Regions from separate parts of the Rhizobium sp. BK491 genome, predicted to be linked through region 3. Evidence: riboswitches for the same ligand, from Rfam matches in the RefSeq annotation. Region 3 holds a riboswitch; each other region holds the start of a gene.

Region 1 (3,992 bases), on a different contig from region 3:
TCGCCTTGTCGATGCGGCCCTTCAGCCCCGACCAGAGATCGGTGCGGCCGCAGCCTTCGACGATGAAGCCGAGATCGAGGTTCGGCATGAAGCGGGCGAGATATTCGAGCTCGGAGCGGAAGATGATGTCCGTCGGGCTGCGCGAGCAATTGACGAAAGTAATGTCAGACAGTGGTGCTATGTCCGACATATACCGCGTCATCGACATCATCGGCGTGATGCCGGAGCCGGCCGAGACGAAGAGATATTTCTCGCCCGGATGACGGATGTGGCTGAAATCGCCGAGCGGGCCGAAAGCCTTGATGCGCATGCCCGGCTTCAGGTTCTCGAACATCCAGCGCGTGCCGATGCTATCTTTCTGCGCCTTCACCGTCACGGCGACCGAGAAGGGCCGTGACGGCGTGGACGACAGCGTATAGGTGCGCATGACCGGCTCCGGAGCCGCCGGCAGCTCCAGCGTCACGAACTGGCCCGGCAGATAGCGGAACCAGTTGTCCTTGTCGGACCCGAAGGTGAAGGTCATCACATCGGGCGCTTCGGGCGTGACTGAGAGACATTCGAGCAGATGCTGCCTGTCGCTCCAAGGCTGCATTTGGTCGAGATGGCGATGCGGAAGGGAGACGGCCATGTTCATGCTCAGGCAACTGCCGACAGCTTGGCCTGGTCGCCTTGCAGCCGGTTGATCATGAAAGTCGTGTACCATTCGACGAACTGCATGACGCCGCCTTCATGGATTTCCGAATAGGGACCGGGCTCATAGGCAGGCGAGCGGATGCCGAAGGCATTTTCCTCGACGATGCGGCGGTCCTGATCGTTGGTTTCGGTCCAGACGTGCGTCAATTCCTCGAGATTGTAGTCGACGCCTTCGACCGCATCCTTGTGAACGAGCCACTTCGTGGTGACGGCGGTTTCCTCGGCGCTGATCGGCAGGACACGGAAGGAAATCGCGTGGTCGCCGAGCATGTGGTTCCATGTCGTCGGATAGTGGAAGAGCAGCATGGTGCCGATGCCGTTGATCGTCACGTCGGGCGAGAGCGGCCGCCTGACGGCATTCTGGCCGGACATGGTGTAGCTTTCGGCGCCTTCGATCAGTGGCATGCGAGCGGTGCGGAACTGTCCGTCAGGAGAGATCTTGAATTCGCTCGGCAGACCCGCGGCTTCGCAGCGCGCCCAGTGCTCGGTGATGACGGGATCGTTCATCGCGCCCTGTACTCCCGTCACGGTCGGCGCTTCCGGGAAGGTGCGGCACAGTTCGGGGTGATTGGCCGCGCAATGATAACACTCGCGGTTATTTTCCCAGACGAGCTTCCAGTTGCCCTTCTCGATAATGGTGCTCTGGAAGGCGACCTTGGCTTCGCTGATACGATGCGGGGCCATGTAGGGCTCGATCGTGGCGCGAACCGGTGCGAAATCGGGAGCGTTCTGCGCGAGGCAGATGAAGATGTAGCCGCCGACACTTTCGCAGTGAACCGGCTTCAGCGAATACTGGCTCTTATCGAAATCCTCTGCCATCTGTCGGGCAAAGAGCAGCGAGCCGTCGAGTTCGTAAGTCCACTGGTGATACGGGCAGACGAGCTTTGCCGACGATCCGCGCTCGGTCGTGCAGACGCGCGAGCCGCGGTGGCGGCAGCTATTGTGGAAGGCGCGGATGACCTGATCGCGGCCACGGACGATGACGACGGGATAATCACCGATCTGAACGGTGAAGTAATTGCCCGCACGCGGCACTTCGCAATCATGGCCGATGAACAGCCAGTCGCGATAGTAGATCGTCTCCATGTCGAGCTTGAAGTATTCCGGATCAGTGTAGAAGGGTTGCTCCAGGCTGAAACCCGTCCGGTGGTTCTTCAGTTGCCGCAGAACTTTGCTGCCGATATCCATTTGCCTATCCTTGCGCAATACCGGAAGACGAGCAGAGGACATGCAAGGCCGTTGGGAACGGCCGAAAGCAATCCCCCGACCGCCCGCCGCGGTCAGTAAACCATATGTGCCCAAGGCTGGTTTCCGGGCTCTGGAGCGGCCCTGTTGCCAGGACCCCATGGCACCTTCCCAGACCAATCGGCCCAGTGGCTTTATCCGCCATGCCTCACTCCACCACCGTTGCGGGGGCAGCGCCGGATTTTGACCGGCTTCCCAATTCTCCGTCTCCCTAGCAGGCGGCACCTTGAGATTGATATCATCATAGCTCTCGGCCGCGTCTGCCGCTGCGCTGCAATGCGACATCGGCTTCGAATTTGACGACAGGTAAAACCGGACGATAGGACGGTTGTATGGCGTGAGAATATTGACAGGCAATTCAATTACTTGGGCGCTTGCATCGGAGATGGTCAAAGCATCGCATATCCATTCCGCCAATGACGCTTTATCCTGATTGCGACAGGTCAGCGAATGGCGGGTAATCAGGGGAATAATTGGGCGGCAGAAAGCGCCAACGGAGCCGCTATCGGGGCGCCTTCAATCCGGCACGATCAAGCTCGGCTCAAGCTTCGTGGTTCATCATGTCACCAAAGAGTTTTATAGCGAGATCCGGCATGGCCAAACTCAGATATTTCGACGCTGGGAAGCCCGCCGAGCCCGAACCGGCACAGCCGATATCGACGGGGTATACCGAATTCCTGCGTACCGGCCGTATCAACCGCAACAGGCCGCATTGGCTGGCGGAAGAGCGGGAATACCTCACCCACGAACAGGTGGCCGAACGCACGGCGCTGAAGCTCAGGGACGCCGGCGAGAAGACCCATGACCGGCTCAACAATTTCCATAGGTCCATCCGCTTTCCGAAGCTCATCTTTCATCACACGCTGAAGGACACGCCGCATCTCGGCTATTGCCACGTTACCGCGGCGCGGACGCAGTTCGCGCATTATGAGGACGTGAACTGGGCTTTCTATATCGCCAATTTCTTTGCCCGGATCGGCCAGGAAGCGAACTTCTTCGAAGACATCAGCCTCAAATATTCGCGGATGTATTTCGCTGTCGCCATCCATCCGGACAAGGAAGCCGAAGACAAGAAGCTGACGATCAACCGCGATGTCAGAGGCAACGGAGTGTTGTTCCACACCCACGATCCGCAGATCGCCATCCGCAATGTTCTTCTCCTCGGCGCCCGCAACGAGCAGCTCCGCGACATCATTCGCCAGCTTTGACGATTGATCCGAAAACTCGAAGAGCATAGAAACGGCCTGAACTGCAAGCAGGCAGGCCATGGCACGACACATAGACATTCTCGAACATCCGCAAACGGCAATAGAAGTGGCGACGGCGACCCTTGCCGAGGGTCTGCCGATCGGGCTGCCGACAGAGACGGTCTACGGCCTTGCCGCCGATGCCACTAATCCCGCCGCCATTACCCGGATCTATGAGACGAAGGGCCGGCCGCGCTTCAATCCGCTGATCTGCCATATGAGCGATCTCGCCATGGCCGAGCGCTATGCGATCTTCGACCCCATCTCGCGCAAGCTCGCGGAAGCCTTCTGGCCCGGGCCGCTGACGCTGGTGCTGCCGCTCCAGCCCGATAGCGGCATCCATCCGCTGGCAACCGCCGGCCTCGACACGGTCGGCATCCGCGTGCCCCAGGGCTTTGCCGGCGAGCTGATCCGCGCCTTTGATCGCCCCCTTGCCGCGCCGAGCGCCAATACTTCTGGCAAGATCAGCGCCACCAGCGCCGATCATGTGGACGACGATCTCGGAGAGCGGATCACGCTCATCCTCGACGCCGGGGCTTCGGTCGTCGGCGTGGAGTCGACCATCGTCAAGGTTGAGGATGGCGAGATGCGCCTGCTGCGGCCCGGCGGGCTGGCGGCAAGCGAGATCGAACGGGTAGCCGGCAAGGCGCTGAAGCGCAAGAAGAAGGCCTCCGCTGCCATCGAGGCGCCAGGCATGCTTGCTTCGCATTATGCGCCGGGAGCGGCGGTGCGGCTCGACGCCACGGAGGTTTCCGCAAGCGAGGCGCTGATTCGCTTCGGCACGCCAAACATTCCCGGCAGCGAGAA
Region 2 (3,992 bases), 310 kb from region 3:
TGCGCACCTCGCTGTCGCCCGAGCAGGAGGCGCGGCTGCGCCAGGTGCTTGTCGACGAGACCTCGCCGGCGCCTGAAGCTTCCGCCACCGTCTGAACGTAAATCCGATCTCTACTCCTGTCGTCGGCGGAGCTGTGCTTTCGTCCAGGAAGCACAGTGGCTCAAGGATTGAACGGCGCGCTCGCCATTACCTGCGCGCCTTCCCTAATCGCGCAAATACTGCCATTGTAGGTCATGCGGTCATTCACTAGCGGCAGCAGGGAGAGGGCAAGCCCCGGACGGCCATTGTCAGCACACGTTTCCAGGCGAAAACTTGCGCGATGACCGATCCTGTAATTCGTCAAAGCCAGCCGCCGTCGAAACCCAAAACATCGCTGATTCAGACCAAACGCGCGGCGCTGCAGGCGCTAAGGGTCATGATCGCGTGCACGATCACCTATGCCATTTCACAGCATCTCCATCTCCAGCAGGGCTATTGGGCCGTCTTCACGGTACTGATCGTCATGCAGGCGTCGGTGGGCGCGACCGCCGGAGCGGCTTTCGACCGGCTGGTTGCGACAGTTGCAGGCGCCGTGCTCGGAGGTATTGCGGTATTCGTCACGCCGCAGGAGCCGTTTGCGATTGGCATTGCACTGATCTGCGTCGTCGGCGTTTCAAGTTTCGTGGCGGTGCGCGTGCCTCGTCTGCGCAATGCCGGACTGACGGCCGCGATCGTCATGCTGACACATTCCGCCGCCGTTCCCGTCGAGATTTTCGTGATCGATCGCATCGCCGAAATTACCCTGGGCGGTGTCGTCGGCGTGCTCGCCAGCCTGTTCATCCTGCCGACGCGCTCGCGGACCATGGTTTTGGATCGCTTCGGGTCGGCACTCGATGTCATGGCGCAGATCTTGCGAAGGCTCGCAGCCGGCGTCGAAAAGGGGGAGCCGGTATCGGCCACCGAGGCAAATATCGCCCTGCGTCAGTCCTTGATGGCGACAGAAGCGCTTTTGAGCGACGCGCAGCGCGAGCGCGCCTTCTGGCTGACACGACAGGGAATTTCGGAGGCCATTCCCCGTTCGCTCTGGCGCATCCGCAACGACATGACCTATCTCAGCCACATCGTGGAAACACCTTTCCCGCCGGCGATTGTCGAAGCGATCGGGCCGCAGGCAGGCGGAATGCTGGAGGCACAGGCCCGCTTTGCGGAGGCATGCGGCCGGGCGTTGCGTGCCGGTGGTGAAATCGATCCGGATGTGCTTTCGGCAGGCGACGCGGCTTTCGACGCCGCGTTCAGCACTCTTCAGACTTCCGAGGCTGCCCAGTCGATGGGATTTAGCGAAACGGGCCGGTTGTTCGGTCTCGATTTCACATTGCGACGCATGCGCCAGAATTTTCTCGATCTCGCCGACCGCATCCGCGAAAGCAACGTCAATTGAAAGGCTCCAGCCTGTTTTTGGCCAGTCCCAAGTCTCTGCGTTGGGTGCGATGGTCGACATCCATCAACATGGAAATCCGATTGAGGCTGTCGAAGCAGTTGACGCAATTTTAACCGAGGATACTATATATAGTGTTCGAGGTTCTTCTGATTCGCAAGGATTGGAGGCTAAGATGGGAATCCGGTCGGCGAGCATGATGATTGCCAAGCCGGAGCTGCCCCCGCAACTGTGAGCGGCGAGCATTCGTTTGATGACGTCACTGGGGCCTTGTGTCTTGGGAAGGCAGGACGAATGTTATGACCCGCGAGCCAGGAGACCTGCCTTGAGCAACAACGTCCACGGGCGGGGTGTCCGACTGGCGAGCGATGGTTCATGCGGCAGGATCGCCGTCATCGCTTCCTTGAAGACCCCGCATGAATAACTTCGGGGTGAAGTCCATGTTATTGAGTATTCATAGTCGCCCGCGCGAATGACGGCCGCTGAAATGCGTCCGGCCGCCGGCTAGGCTTACCTCCACTTTTCACCCGCCGAGCGGGCATCATCCGATGCCCGAGCGATTTTCTGTGCCCATCCATACGAGGATACCTCATGAGCATTACCGTCTACAGCAAACCCGCCTGTGTCCAGTGCACGGCAACCACCCGCGCGCTTGATCGCCAAGGCATCGACTACACCATCGTCGACGTATCGACCGATGCCGCCGCCTATGAGCTGGTGCAAGGTCTCGGCTATCGTCAGGTTCCGGTTGTTGTCGCCGGTAAACTGCATTGGGCCGGCTTCCGTCCCGACATGATCAGCACCCTCGCTTAAGGATCCGGGCCGTGGGCGAGATCGTCTATTTCTCCAGCCGGTCGGAAAATACCCATCGCTTCGTTGTCAAGCTCGCATTGCCGGCTGCTCGTATCCCGCTTGCCGCGGGCGACGAGTTTCGTGCGACCTCGCCCTACGTCCTGATCGTCCCGACCTATTGCGGCGAAGGCGGCAAGGGGGCCGTGCCCAAGCAGGTGATCCGCTTCCTCAACGATGCGGGCAACCGTTCGAACATCCGCGGGGTCATCGCCGCGGGCAACAGCAACTTCGGCGCGACCTATGGGATCGCCGGCGACATCATCTCTGCCAGATGCCAGGTACCGTATCTCTATCGGTTCGAACTTCTGGGCACGGATGAGGATGTCGCCAATGTCAGACACGGATTGGAACGATTTTGGACACGCTAAGCTCTTCTTTGTCGCGGGATGCAGGCGAAAAAACGCAGAGCACTTTTCCTGCTCCCGCGAATGACCGCCCGGCAAAGGCCCCGGAGACGGCCTTGGATTATCACGCCCTGAACGCCATGCTGAACCTCTATGACGAGCACGGAAAAATCCAGCTCGACAAGGATCGCATGGCGGCGAAGCAATACTTCCTGCAGCACGTTAACCAGAACACGGTCTTTTTCCATAACCTTAGGGAAAAGCTCGATTATCTGGTGACGGAAGGTTATTATGAGCAGGAGGTGCTCGACCAATATTCCTTCAATTTCGTGCGCGATCTCTTCGATCACGCCTATGCGAAGAAGTTCCGTTTCCCGACTTTCCTCGGCGCCTTCAAATACTACACCAGCTACACGCTGAAGACCTTCGACGGAAAACGTTATCTCGAGCGTTATGAAGACCGCATCTGCATGGTCGCGCTGACGCTGGCGCAGGGCAGCGAGCAACTTGCCCGCGATCTGGTCGACGAGATCATCTCCGGCCGGTTCCAGCCGGCAACGCCGACCTTCCTCAATGCCGGCAAGAAGCAGCGCGGAGAGCTGGTCTCCTGCTTCCTGCTGCGTGTCGAAGACAATATGGAATCGATTGGCCGCGCCATTAACTCGGCTCTGCAGCTTTCGAAACGCGGCGGAGGCGTGGCGCTATCGCTCACCAACATCCGTGAGGCCGGTGCGCCGATCAAGCACATCGAGAACCAGTCGTCCGGCATCATTCCCGTCATGAAGCTGCTGGAAGATTCCTTCTCCTATGCCAACCAGCTTGGCGCGCGGCAGGGGGCGGGCGCCGTCTATCTGAACGCCCACCACCCGGACATCATGCGCTTCCTCGATACCAAGCGAGAAAATGCCGACGAGAAGATCCGCATCAAGACACTGTCGCTCGGCGTGGTCATTCCGGACATCACCTTCGAGCTCGCGAAGAACAACGAGGATATGTATCTCTTCTCGCCCTACGACGTGGAGCGCGTCTACGGCGTGCCGTTTACCGAAATCTCGGTGACGGAGAAGTATCGCGAGATGGTGGGCGACAGCCGCATCCGCAAGAAGAAGATCAAGGCGCGCGAATTCTTCCAGGTGATCGCCGAAATCCAGTTCGAGAGCGGCTACCCCTACATCATGTTCGAGGACACGGTGAACCGCGCCAATCCGGTTGCCGGCCGCATCACCATGAGCAATCTCTGCTCTGAAATCCTGCAGGTCAGCGAAGCCAGCGAATACAACGACGACCTCGCCTACAAGCATATGGGCAAGGACATCTCCTGCAATCTCGGCTCGCTCAACATTGCTGCCGCGATGGACAGCCCCGATTTCGGCAAGACGATC
Region 3 (3,992 bases):
CCAGACGATCCCCTGATGGATCCGGCTGAGTTCGAAGCTCGTTCCGAACAACCGGTTCGAAACGGCCTTTACTGTGGTCGACAGCGGGATCGAAATCTCGCCGATCGATACGGCGAGGCTGATCATGAAGGTCAGAAGAATGACGGCAGCCATGGCGAGCGCCAAGAGCGCCCACCATGTCCTGCGTTTTGCGGCGAGACCCATATCTTACTGCGCCAGGCCGAAGGACTTGATGCCCTTGGCCAATACTTCAATGCCGTCGATGGTGCGGATGGTCGGGTTCATCGACTGCGCATCCATCATGACGAAACGCTTGTTCTTAACGGCGTCGAGCTGGCTGGTGACTGGATCTTTTTCGAGGAAATCGACTTTGACCTTCGGATCGTCGGCCGCATAGCGGCGGCGGTCCATGGTGGCTATGACGATCACGGCCGGGTTGGCCTGCGAAATGGTTTCCCAACCGACCATCGGCCATTCTTCTTCCGTCGTCACCACGTTTCTGGCGCCGAGCGTCTTCAGGATATAGGCCGGCGCGCTGTTCTTGCCGGCGATATAGGCATCGCCATTGACCTCCTTGCTGGAGAACCAGAACACGATCGGAAGATCCTTGGCCTTGGCAGCGGCAATCGAAGCGACTGCATCCGCCTCGCGCTTTTTCAGATCCGCGATCAGGGCATCGCCGCGATCCCTAACGTCGAAGATCTGCGAGAGCTCGGCGATTTCCTGATAGACCAGATCCATCGTGAAAAGCTCCTTCCGCACACCATCGCCGCCATCGGTATTGACCTTGGCGACACAATCGGTCGGAGCAACATAGGTATTGATCCTGAGTTCCGAAAATTGCTGGCGTGTGCCGACGGAACCCTGCGCGCCGACATGCCATTCGAATTCGGCAGCGACGAGATCCGGAGCCTTGCCAACGACGGATTCGAAGCTCGGATCGTTATCGGCGAGCCGCGGGATCTTGCCGTTGACTTCGGCATATTGCGGCAGAACCGGGCCGACCCAGACCGCCGTTCCGGCAATCTTGTCGGCAAGGCCGAGCGAAAAGAGGATTTCAGTCATGCCCTGGCCGAGCGAAACGATCTTGGCCGGAGCCTTTTCAAAAGTGACCTTCTGACCGCAATTATCGATGGTGAGAGGATATTGGGTGGCGGCAAAACCGGAGCCGGCAAAACCGGTCAGCCCAAGTGCAAATGCAATGGTCGTCAAAAAATGGCGCATAAACGATCTCGATAGGATTAAGGAAACGGGGCGGCGTCAGCGCGATCGCGCTGAGAAAGACGGCCGCCGGCTGCGGAGATCCCAATCAAGGCCGATAGGTGTCGGATAATGTCGAAGGCGCAGGTCAATCATTCTCTGTCCTTTCCGAGCATCCCCGCCCGGCTGATTGGATCGTGATCGACGGCAGGTCTCCTGGCTTGCGGATATCTGACGATCATCGGCCTTCCCGCAAGCATGCTTGCAGTGGCGCGGCTCAAAGCCTCAGGAAGGAACCAGCAGGCTGGTCATTCCCGGATGATCGGCAATCCGCTTACAGTTGCGGGGGCAGCCACGGTCTAGGTCCCGCTTGGGTCATCCTCACCGTGTTCCCTATTAATCCCCGCGGAGTCTTCCTTGGGGAACCGTCACGTCCAGTTATTCCGGACTGCCCCGTTCCGTCAAGGACGCTTGGATAGAAATGAGACAGAGCACGCCATGCCCATGGGAAGGAAAGGCGGCGGGCCTATGCGGCCTCTGCCAGTTCCACACGATTTCTCCCGCCCGCCTTCGCCCGATAAAGCGCCTTGTCGGCGGCCTCGAGCACATGTTTGAAATCCGTCGTCGGTTCGAGGGAGCAGGCGATGCCGATGCTGACCGTGACATGGACGGCCTCCTGCTCGAACATCAAGGTCGTATCCTCGATATCCTTGCGAATTTTCTCCGCAACGGCAGCCGCAGCCCGCGTATCGGTGTTGGGCAGCAGCACGACGATCTCCTCGCCGCCATAACGGGCGGCAATGTCGGTCTTGCGGACGGTTTGCCTGATGACATCGGCCAACCGCGCCAGAACGGTGTCACCGAAGGAATGGCCCCAGCTATCGTTGATCTTCTTGAAGTGATCGATATCGAGCATGATGATCGAGAAGGGGATACGCCGCATACCCGCTTCCTTGCTGCATCGATCGCCTTCGCGCTGCAGCACCCGGCGGTTGGGAAGCCTTGTCAGCGGATCGAGGCTCGCTTCATTCTCCAGCGCGCGCTGGATGCCAATGCGATATTGCTCCCGCTGCAAGAGATCCGACAACAGCATGACACCGAGGATATTGACGATCGTTACCGGAAGTGTTGCCGAGATAAGAAGGGCGCGCGCAACCGCCCACGGAAAAAGGAAAACAACCACAATGGATGAACAGGTCGCCAGACCGAACAGAGCCGATCGCCGCCATCCCGTGCCGGTCCATTGCCGCGGCAGCAGAGTGAGTACATAGCCGGCGATTGCAACGATTACGATGCCGGCCACGCCGACCACCGCGCCCATGCCGCCCACCATGTACCGAAACAGCGCCATCATCGCCGCAGCGACAATGGTTCCCAAAAGGCCGCCATAGATTGGCGTAAGGACAAGGAGGATCGACCGGCCATCCTGGATCACACCTGGCATCCATTGGATGGGATCGCCCATGGACAGGATGCCGACTAGCCCGAACAACAGCCCGACGGCCACGGATTTCAAAGCGCCGCGCTCGACGATACGGATGACCCAGGAATAGGCATAGACAATAATCGCCACCTGGCCGAGGACACGTATTAGCGAGATCAGATGTGTTTCGACTTCCATGGCGATTCCCAGTCTTCGCAACGCGCCGCGATAGATGAGCTGCGGCGGCATGGTCGAAGTCCTTACGAGATACCATGCGATCTCTAAAAATAGTTTATATGCCTCTCATCGATCGGCAGTGCGGCGGCATCGCGGCACGAATTGACGCATTGCGCTTGTGATGCGCCTGCCCTATGACTGAAACCTTATCCGCGAATGCGGTGGTGGGGACAAGCATGCGGAAGACGATTTCGCGAACATTTCAGTGGAGCGCGCGCATTCTTTGCGCCGTTGCGCTGTTGCTCATCGACTTCGCCCATCAACCGATCGTCGCAACCGCGGACGAAATATCCCCGATCGAGCTTGCCCAGTACCGGCTTCCGGATGGCTCCCTGCCCGTCCTTTGCATCACCTACAAGGATGCCGATGGCAAGGTGCACGGGAAAGCCTACGCACCCGGATGCGAGGCATGCCGGATTGCGTCCGCCGCGATGCTGCCTGCGCCTCCTACCGACATTTGTGAGCGCCTTGCCTCCCCGCGTGGAGAGACGGTCGTCGCAAGATCGGAGGCGTTCCACCGCCAGCTTTATCCGCCGAATACAGGCCCGAGAGCACCACCCCTCCCCGACATCGTTGGCTGAACCGGCATTGCGGCTTTCGTCGCGATGCCCACCGTCAACGCTGCCGCTTGCGCGACCATCACGTCGCGACATCTGAGGATTAGTGTTCACAGCTGCATCTTGCCGAACGAAGCAGGCCGATTGGTCGGCCGCTCAGGGAAAGCAGGCTCACGCCAAACGGCGAACCATCTCGCCGCCCCCTCCTCAGATCGCCCCTTGCGGCAGCCCGCCGATCTTCGGAGGATTTCATGTCTACCTTTACCGCTGCAGAGCCTGCAGCCGCAGCAACCCACAATATCTCGCTCTATCGCGCGATCTGGCGCTGGCATTTTTTCGCCGGCCTGCTCGTCATCCCTTTTATGCTCAATCTGGCGATCACCGGTTCGTTGTATCTATTCAAGGACCAGATTGCCGATACCTTCTACTCGCATCGCTATCTCGTCACCGAAGCCGGCACCATGCTGCGGCCGCAGCAGATCGCCGACGCGGCGCTTTCGGCCTTTCCGGGCGCGCGCGCAACCTCCTATCACGAAGCGTCGGCGCCGAACCGCTCGGCCTGGATAACGCTGTCC

The links. A riboswitch is a leader RNA that binds a small molecule or an ion and turns the genes downstream of it on or off. The one in region 3 is predicted to bind cobalamin.
Region 1: another riboswitch for cobalamin. It lies ahead of FHX05_RS11435 (aromatic ring-hydroxylating dioxygenase subunit alpha); the one in region 3 lies ahead of FHX05_RS15965 (ABC transporter substrate-binding protein).
Region 2: another riboswitch for cobalamin. It lies ahead of nrdH (glutaredoxin-like protein NrdH); the one in region 3 lies ahead of FHX05_RS15965 (ABC transporter substrate-binding protein).

The regions. Positions count from the first base shown of each region.
Region 1 is NZ_JACIAR010000002.1:735,787-739,778, reverse strand. Features, by position in the region: gene FHX05_RS11440 (hybrid-cluster NAD(P)-dependent oxidoreductase) at 1-634, opposite strand, end outside; gene FHX05_RS11435 (aromatic ring-hydroxylating dioxygenase subunit alpha) at 637-1,881, opposite strand; cobalamin riboswitch at 1,978-2,182, opposite strand; gene FHX05_RS11430 (DUF6656 family protein) at 2,532-3,146, shown strand; gene FHX05_RS11425 (L-threonylcarbamoyladenylate synthase) at 3,205-3,992, shown strand, end outside.
Region 2 is NZ_JACIAR010000003.1:653,063-657,054, forward strand. Features, by position in the region: gene FHX05_RS17455 (DUF1269 domain-containing protein) at 1-95, shown strand, start outside; gene FHX05_RS17460 (FUSC family protein) at 320-1,417, shown strand; cobalamin riboswitch at 1,539-1,757, shown strand; gene nrdH (glutaredoxin-like protein NrdH) at 2,006-2,227, shown strand; gene nrdI (class Ib ribonucleoside-diphosphate reductase assembly flavoprotein NrdI) at 2,239-2,634, shown strand; gene nrdE (class 1b ribonucleoside-diphosphate reductase subunit alpha) at 2,622-3,992, shown strand, end outside.
Region 3 is NZ_JACIAR010000003.1:339,955-343,946, reverse strand. Features, by position in the region: gene FHX05_RS15970 (iron chelate uptake ABC transporter family permease subunit) at 1-204, opposite strand, end outside; gene FHX05_RS15965 (ABC transporter substrate-binding protein) at 208-1,224, opposite strand; cobalamin riboswitch at 1,389-1,645, opposite strand; gene FHX05_RS15960 (diguanylate cyclase) at 1,727-2,872, opposite strand; gene FHX05_RS15955 (hypothetical protein) at 3,037-3,441, shown strand; gene FHX05_RS15950 (PepSY domain-containing protein) at 3,669-3,992, shown strand, end outside.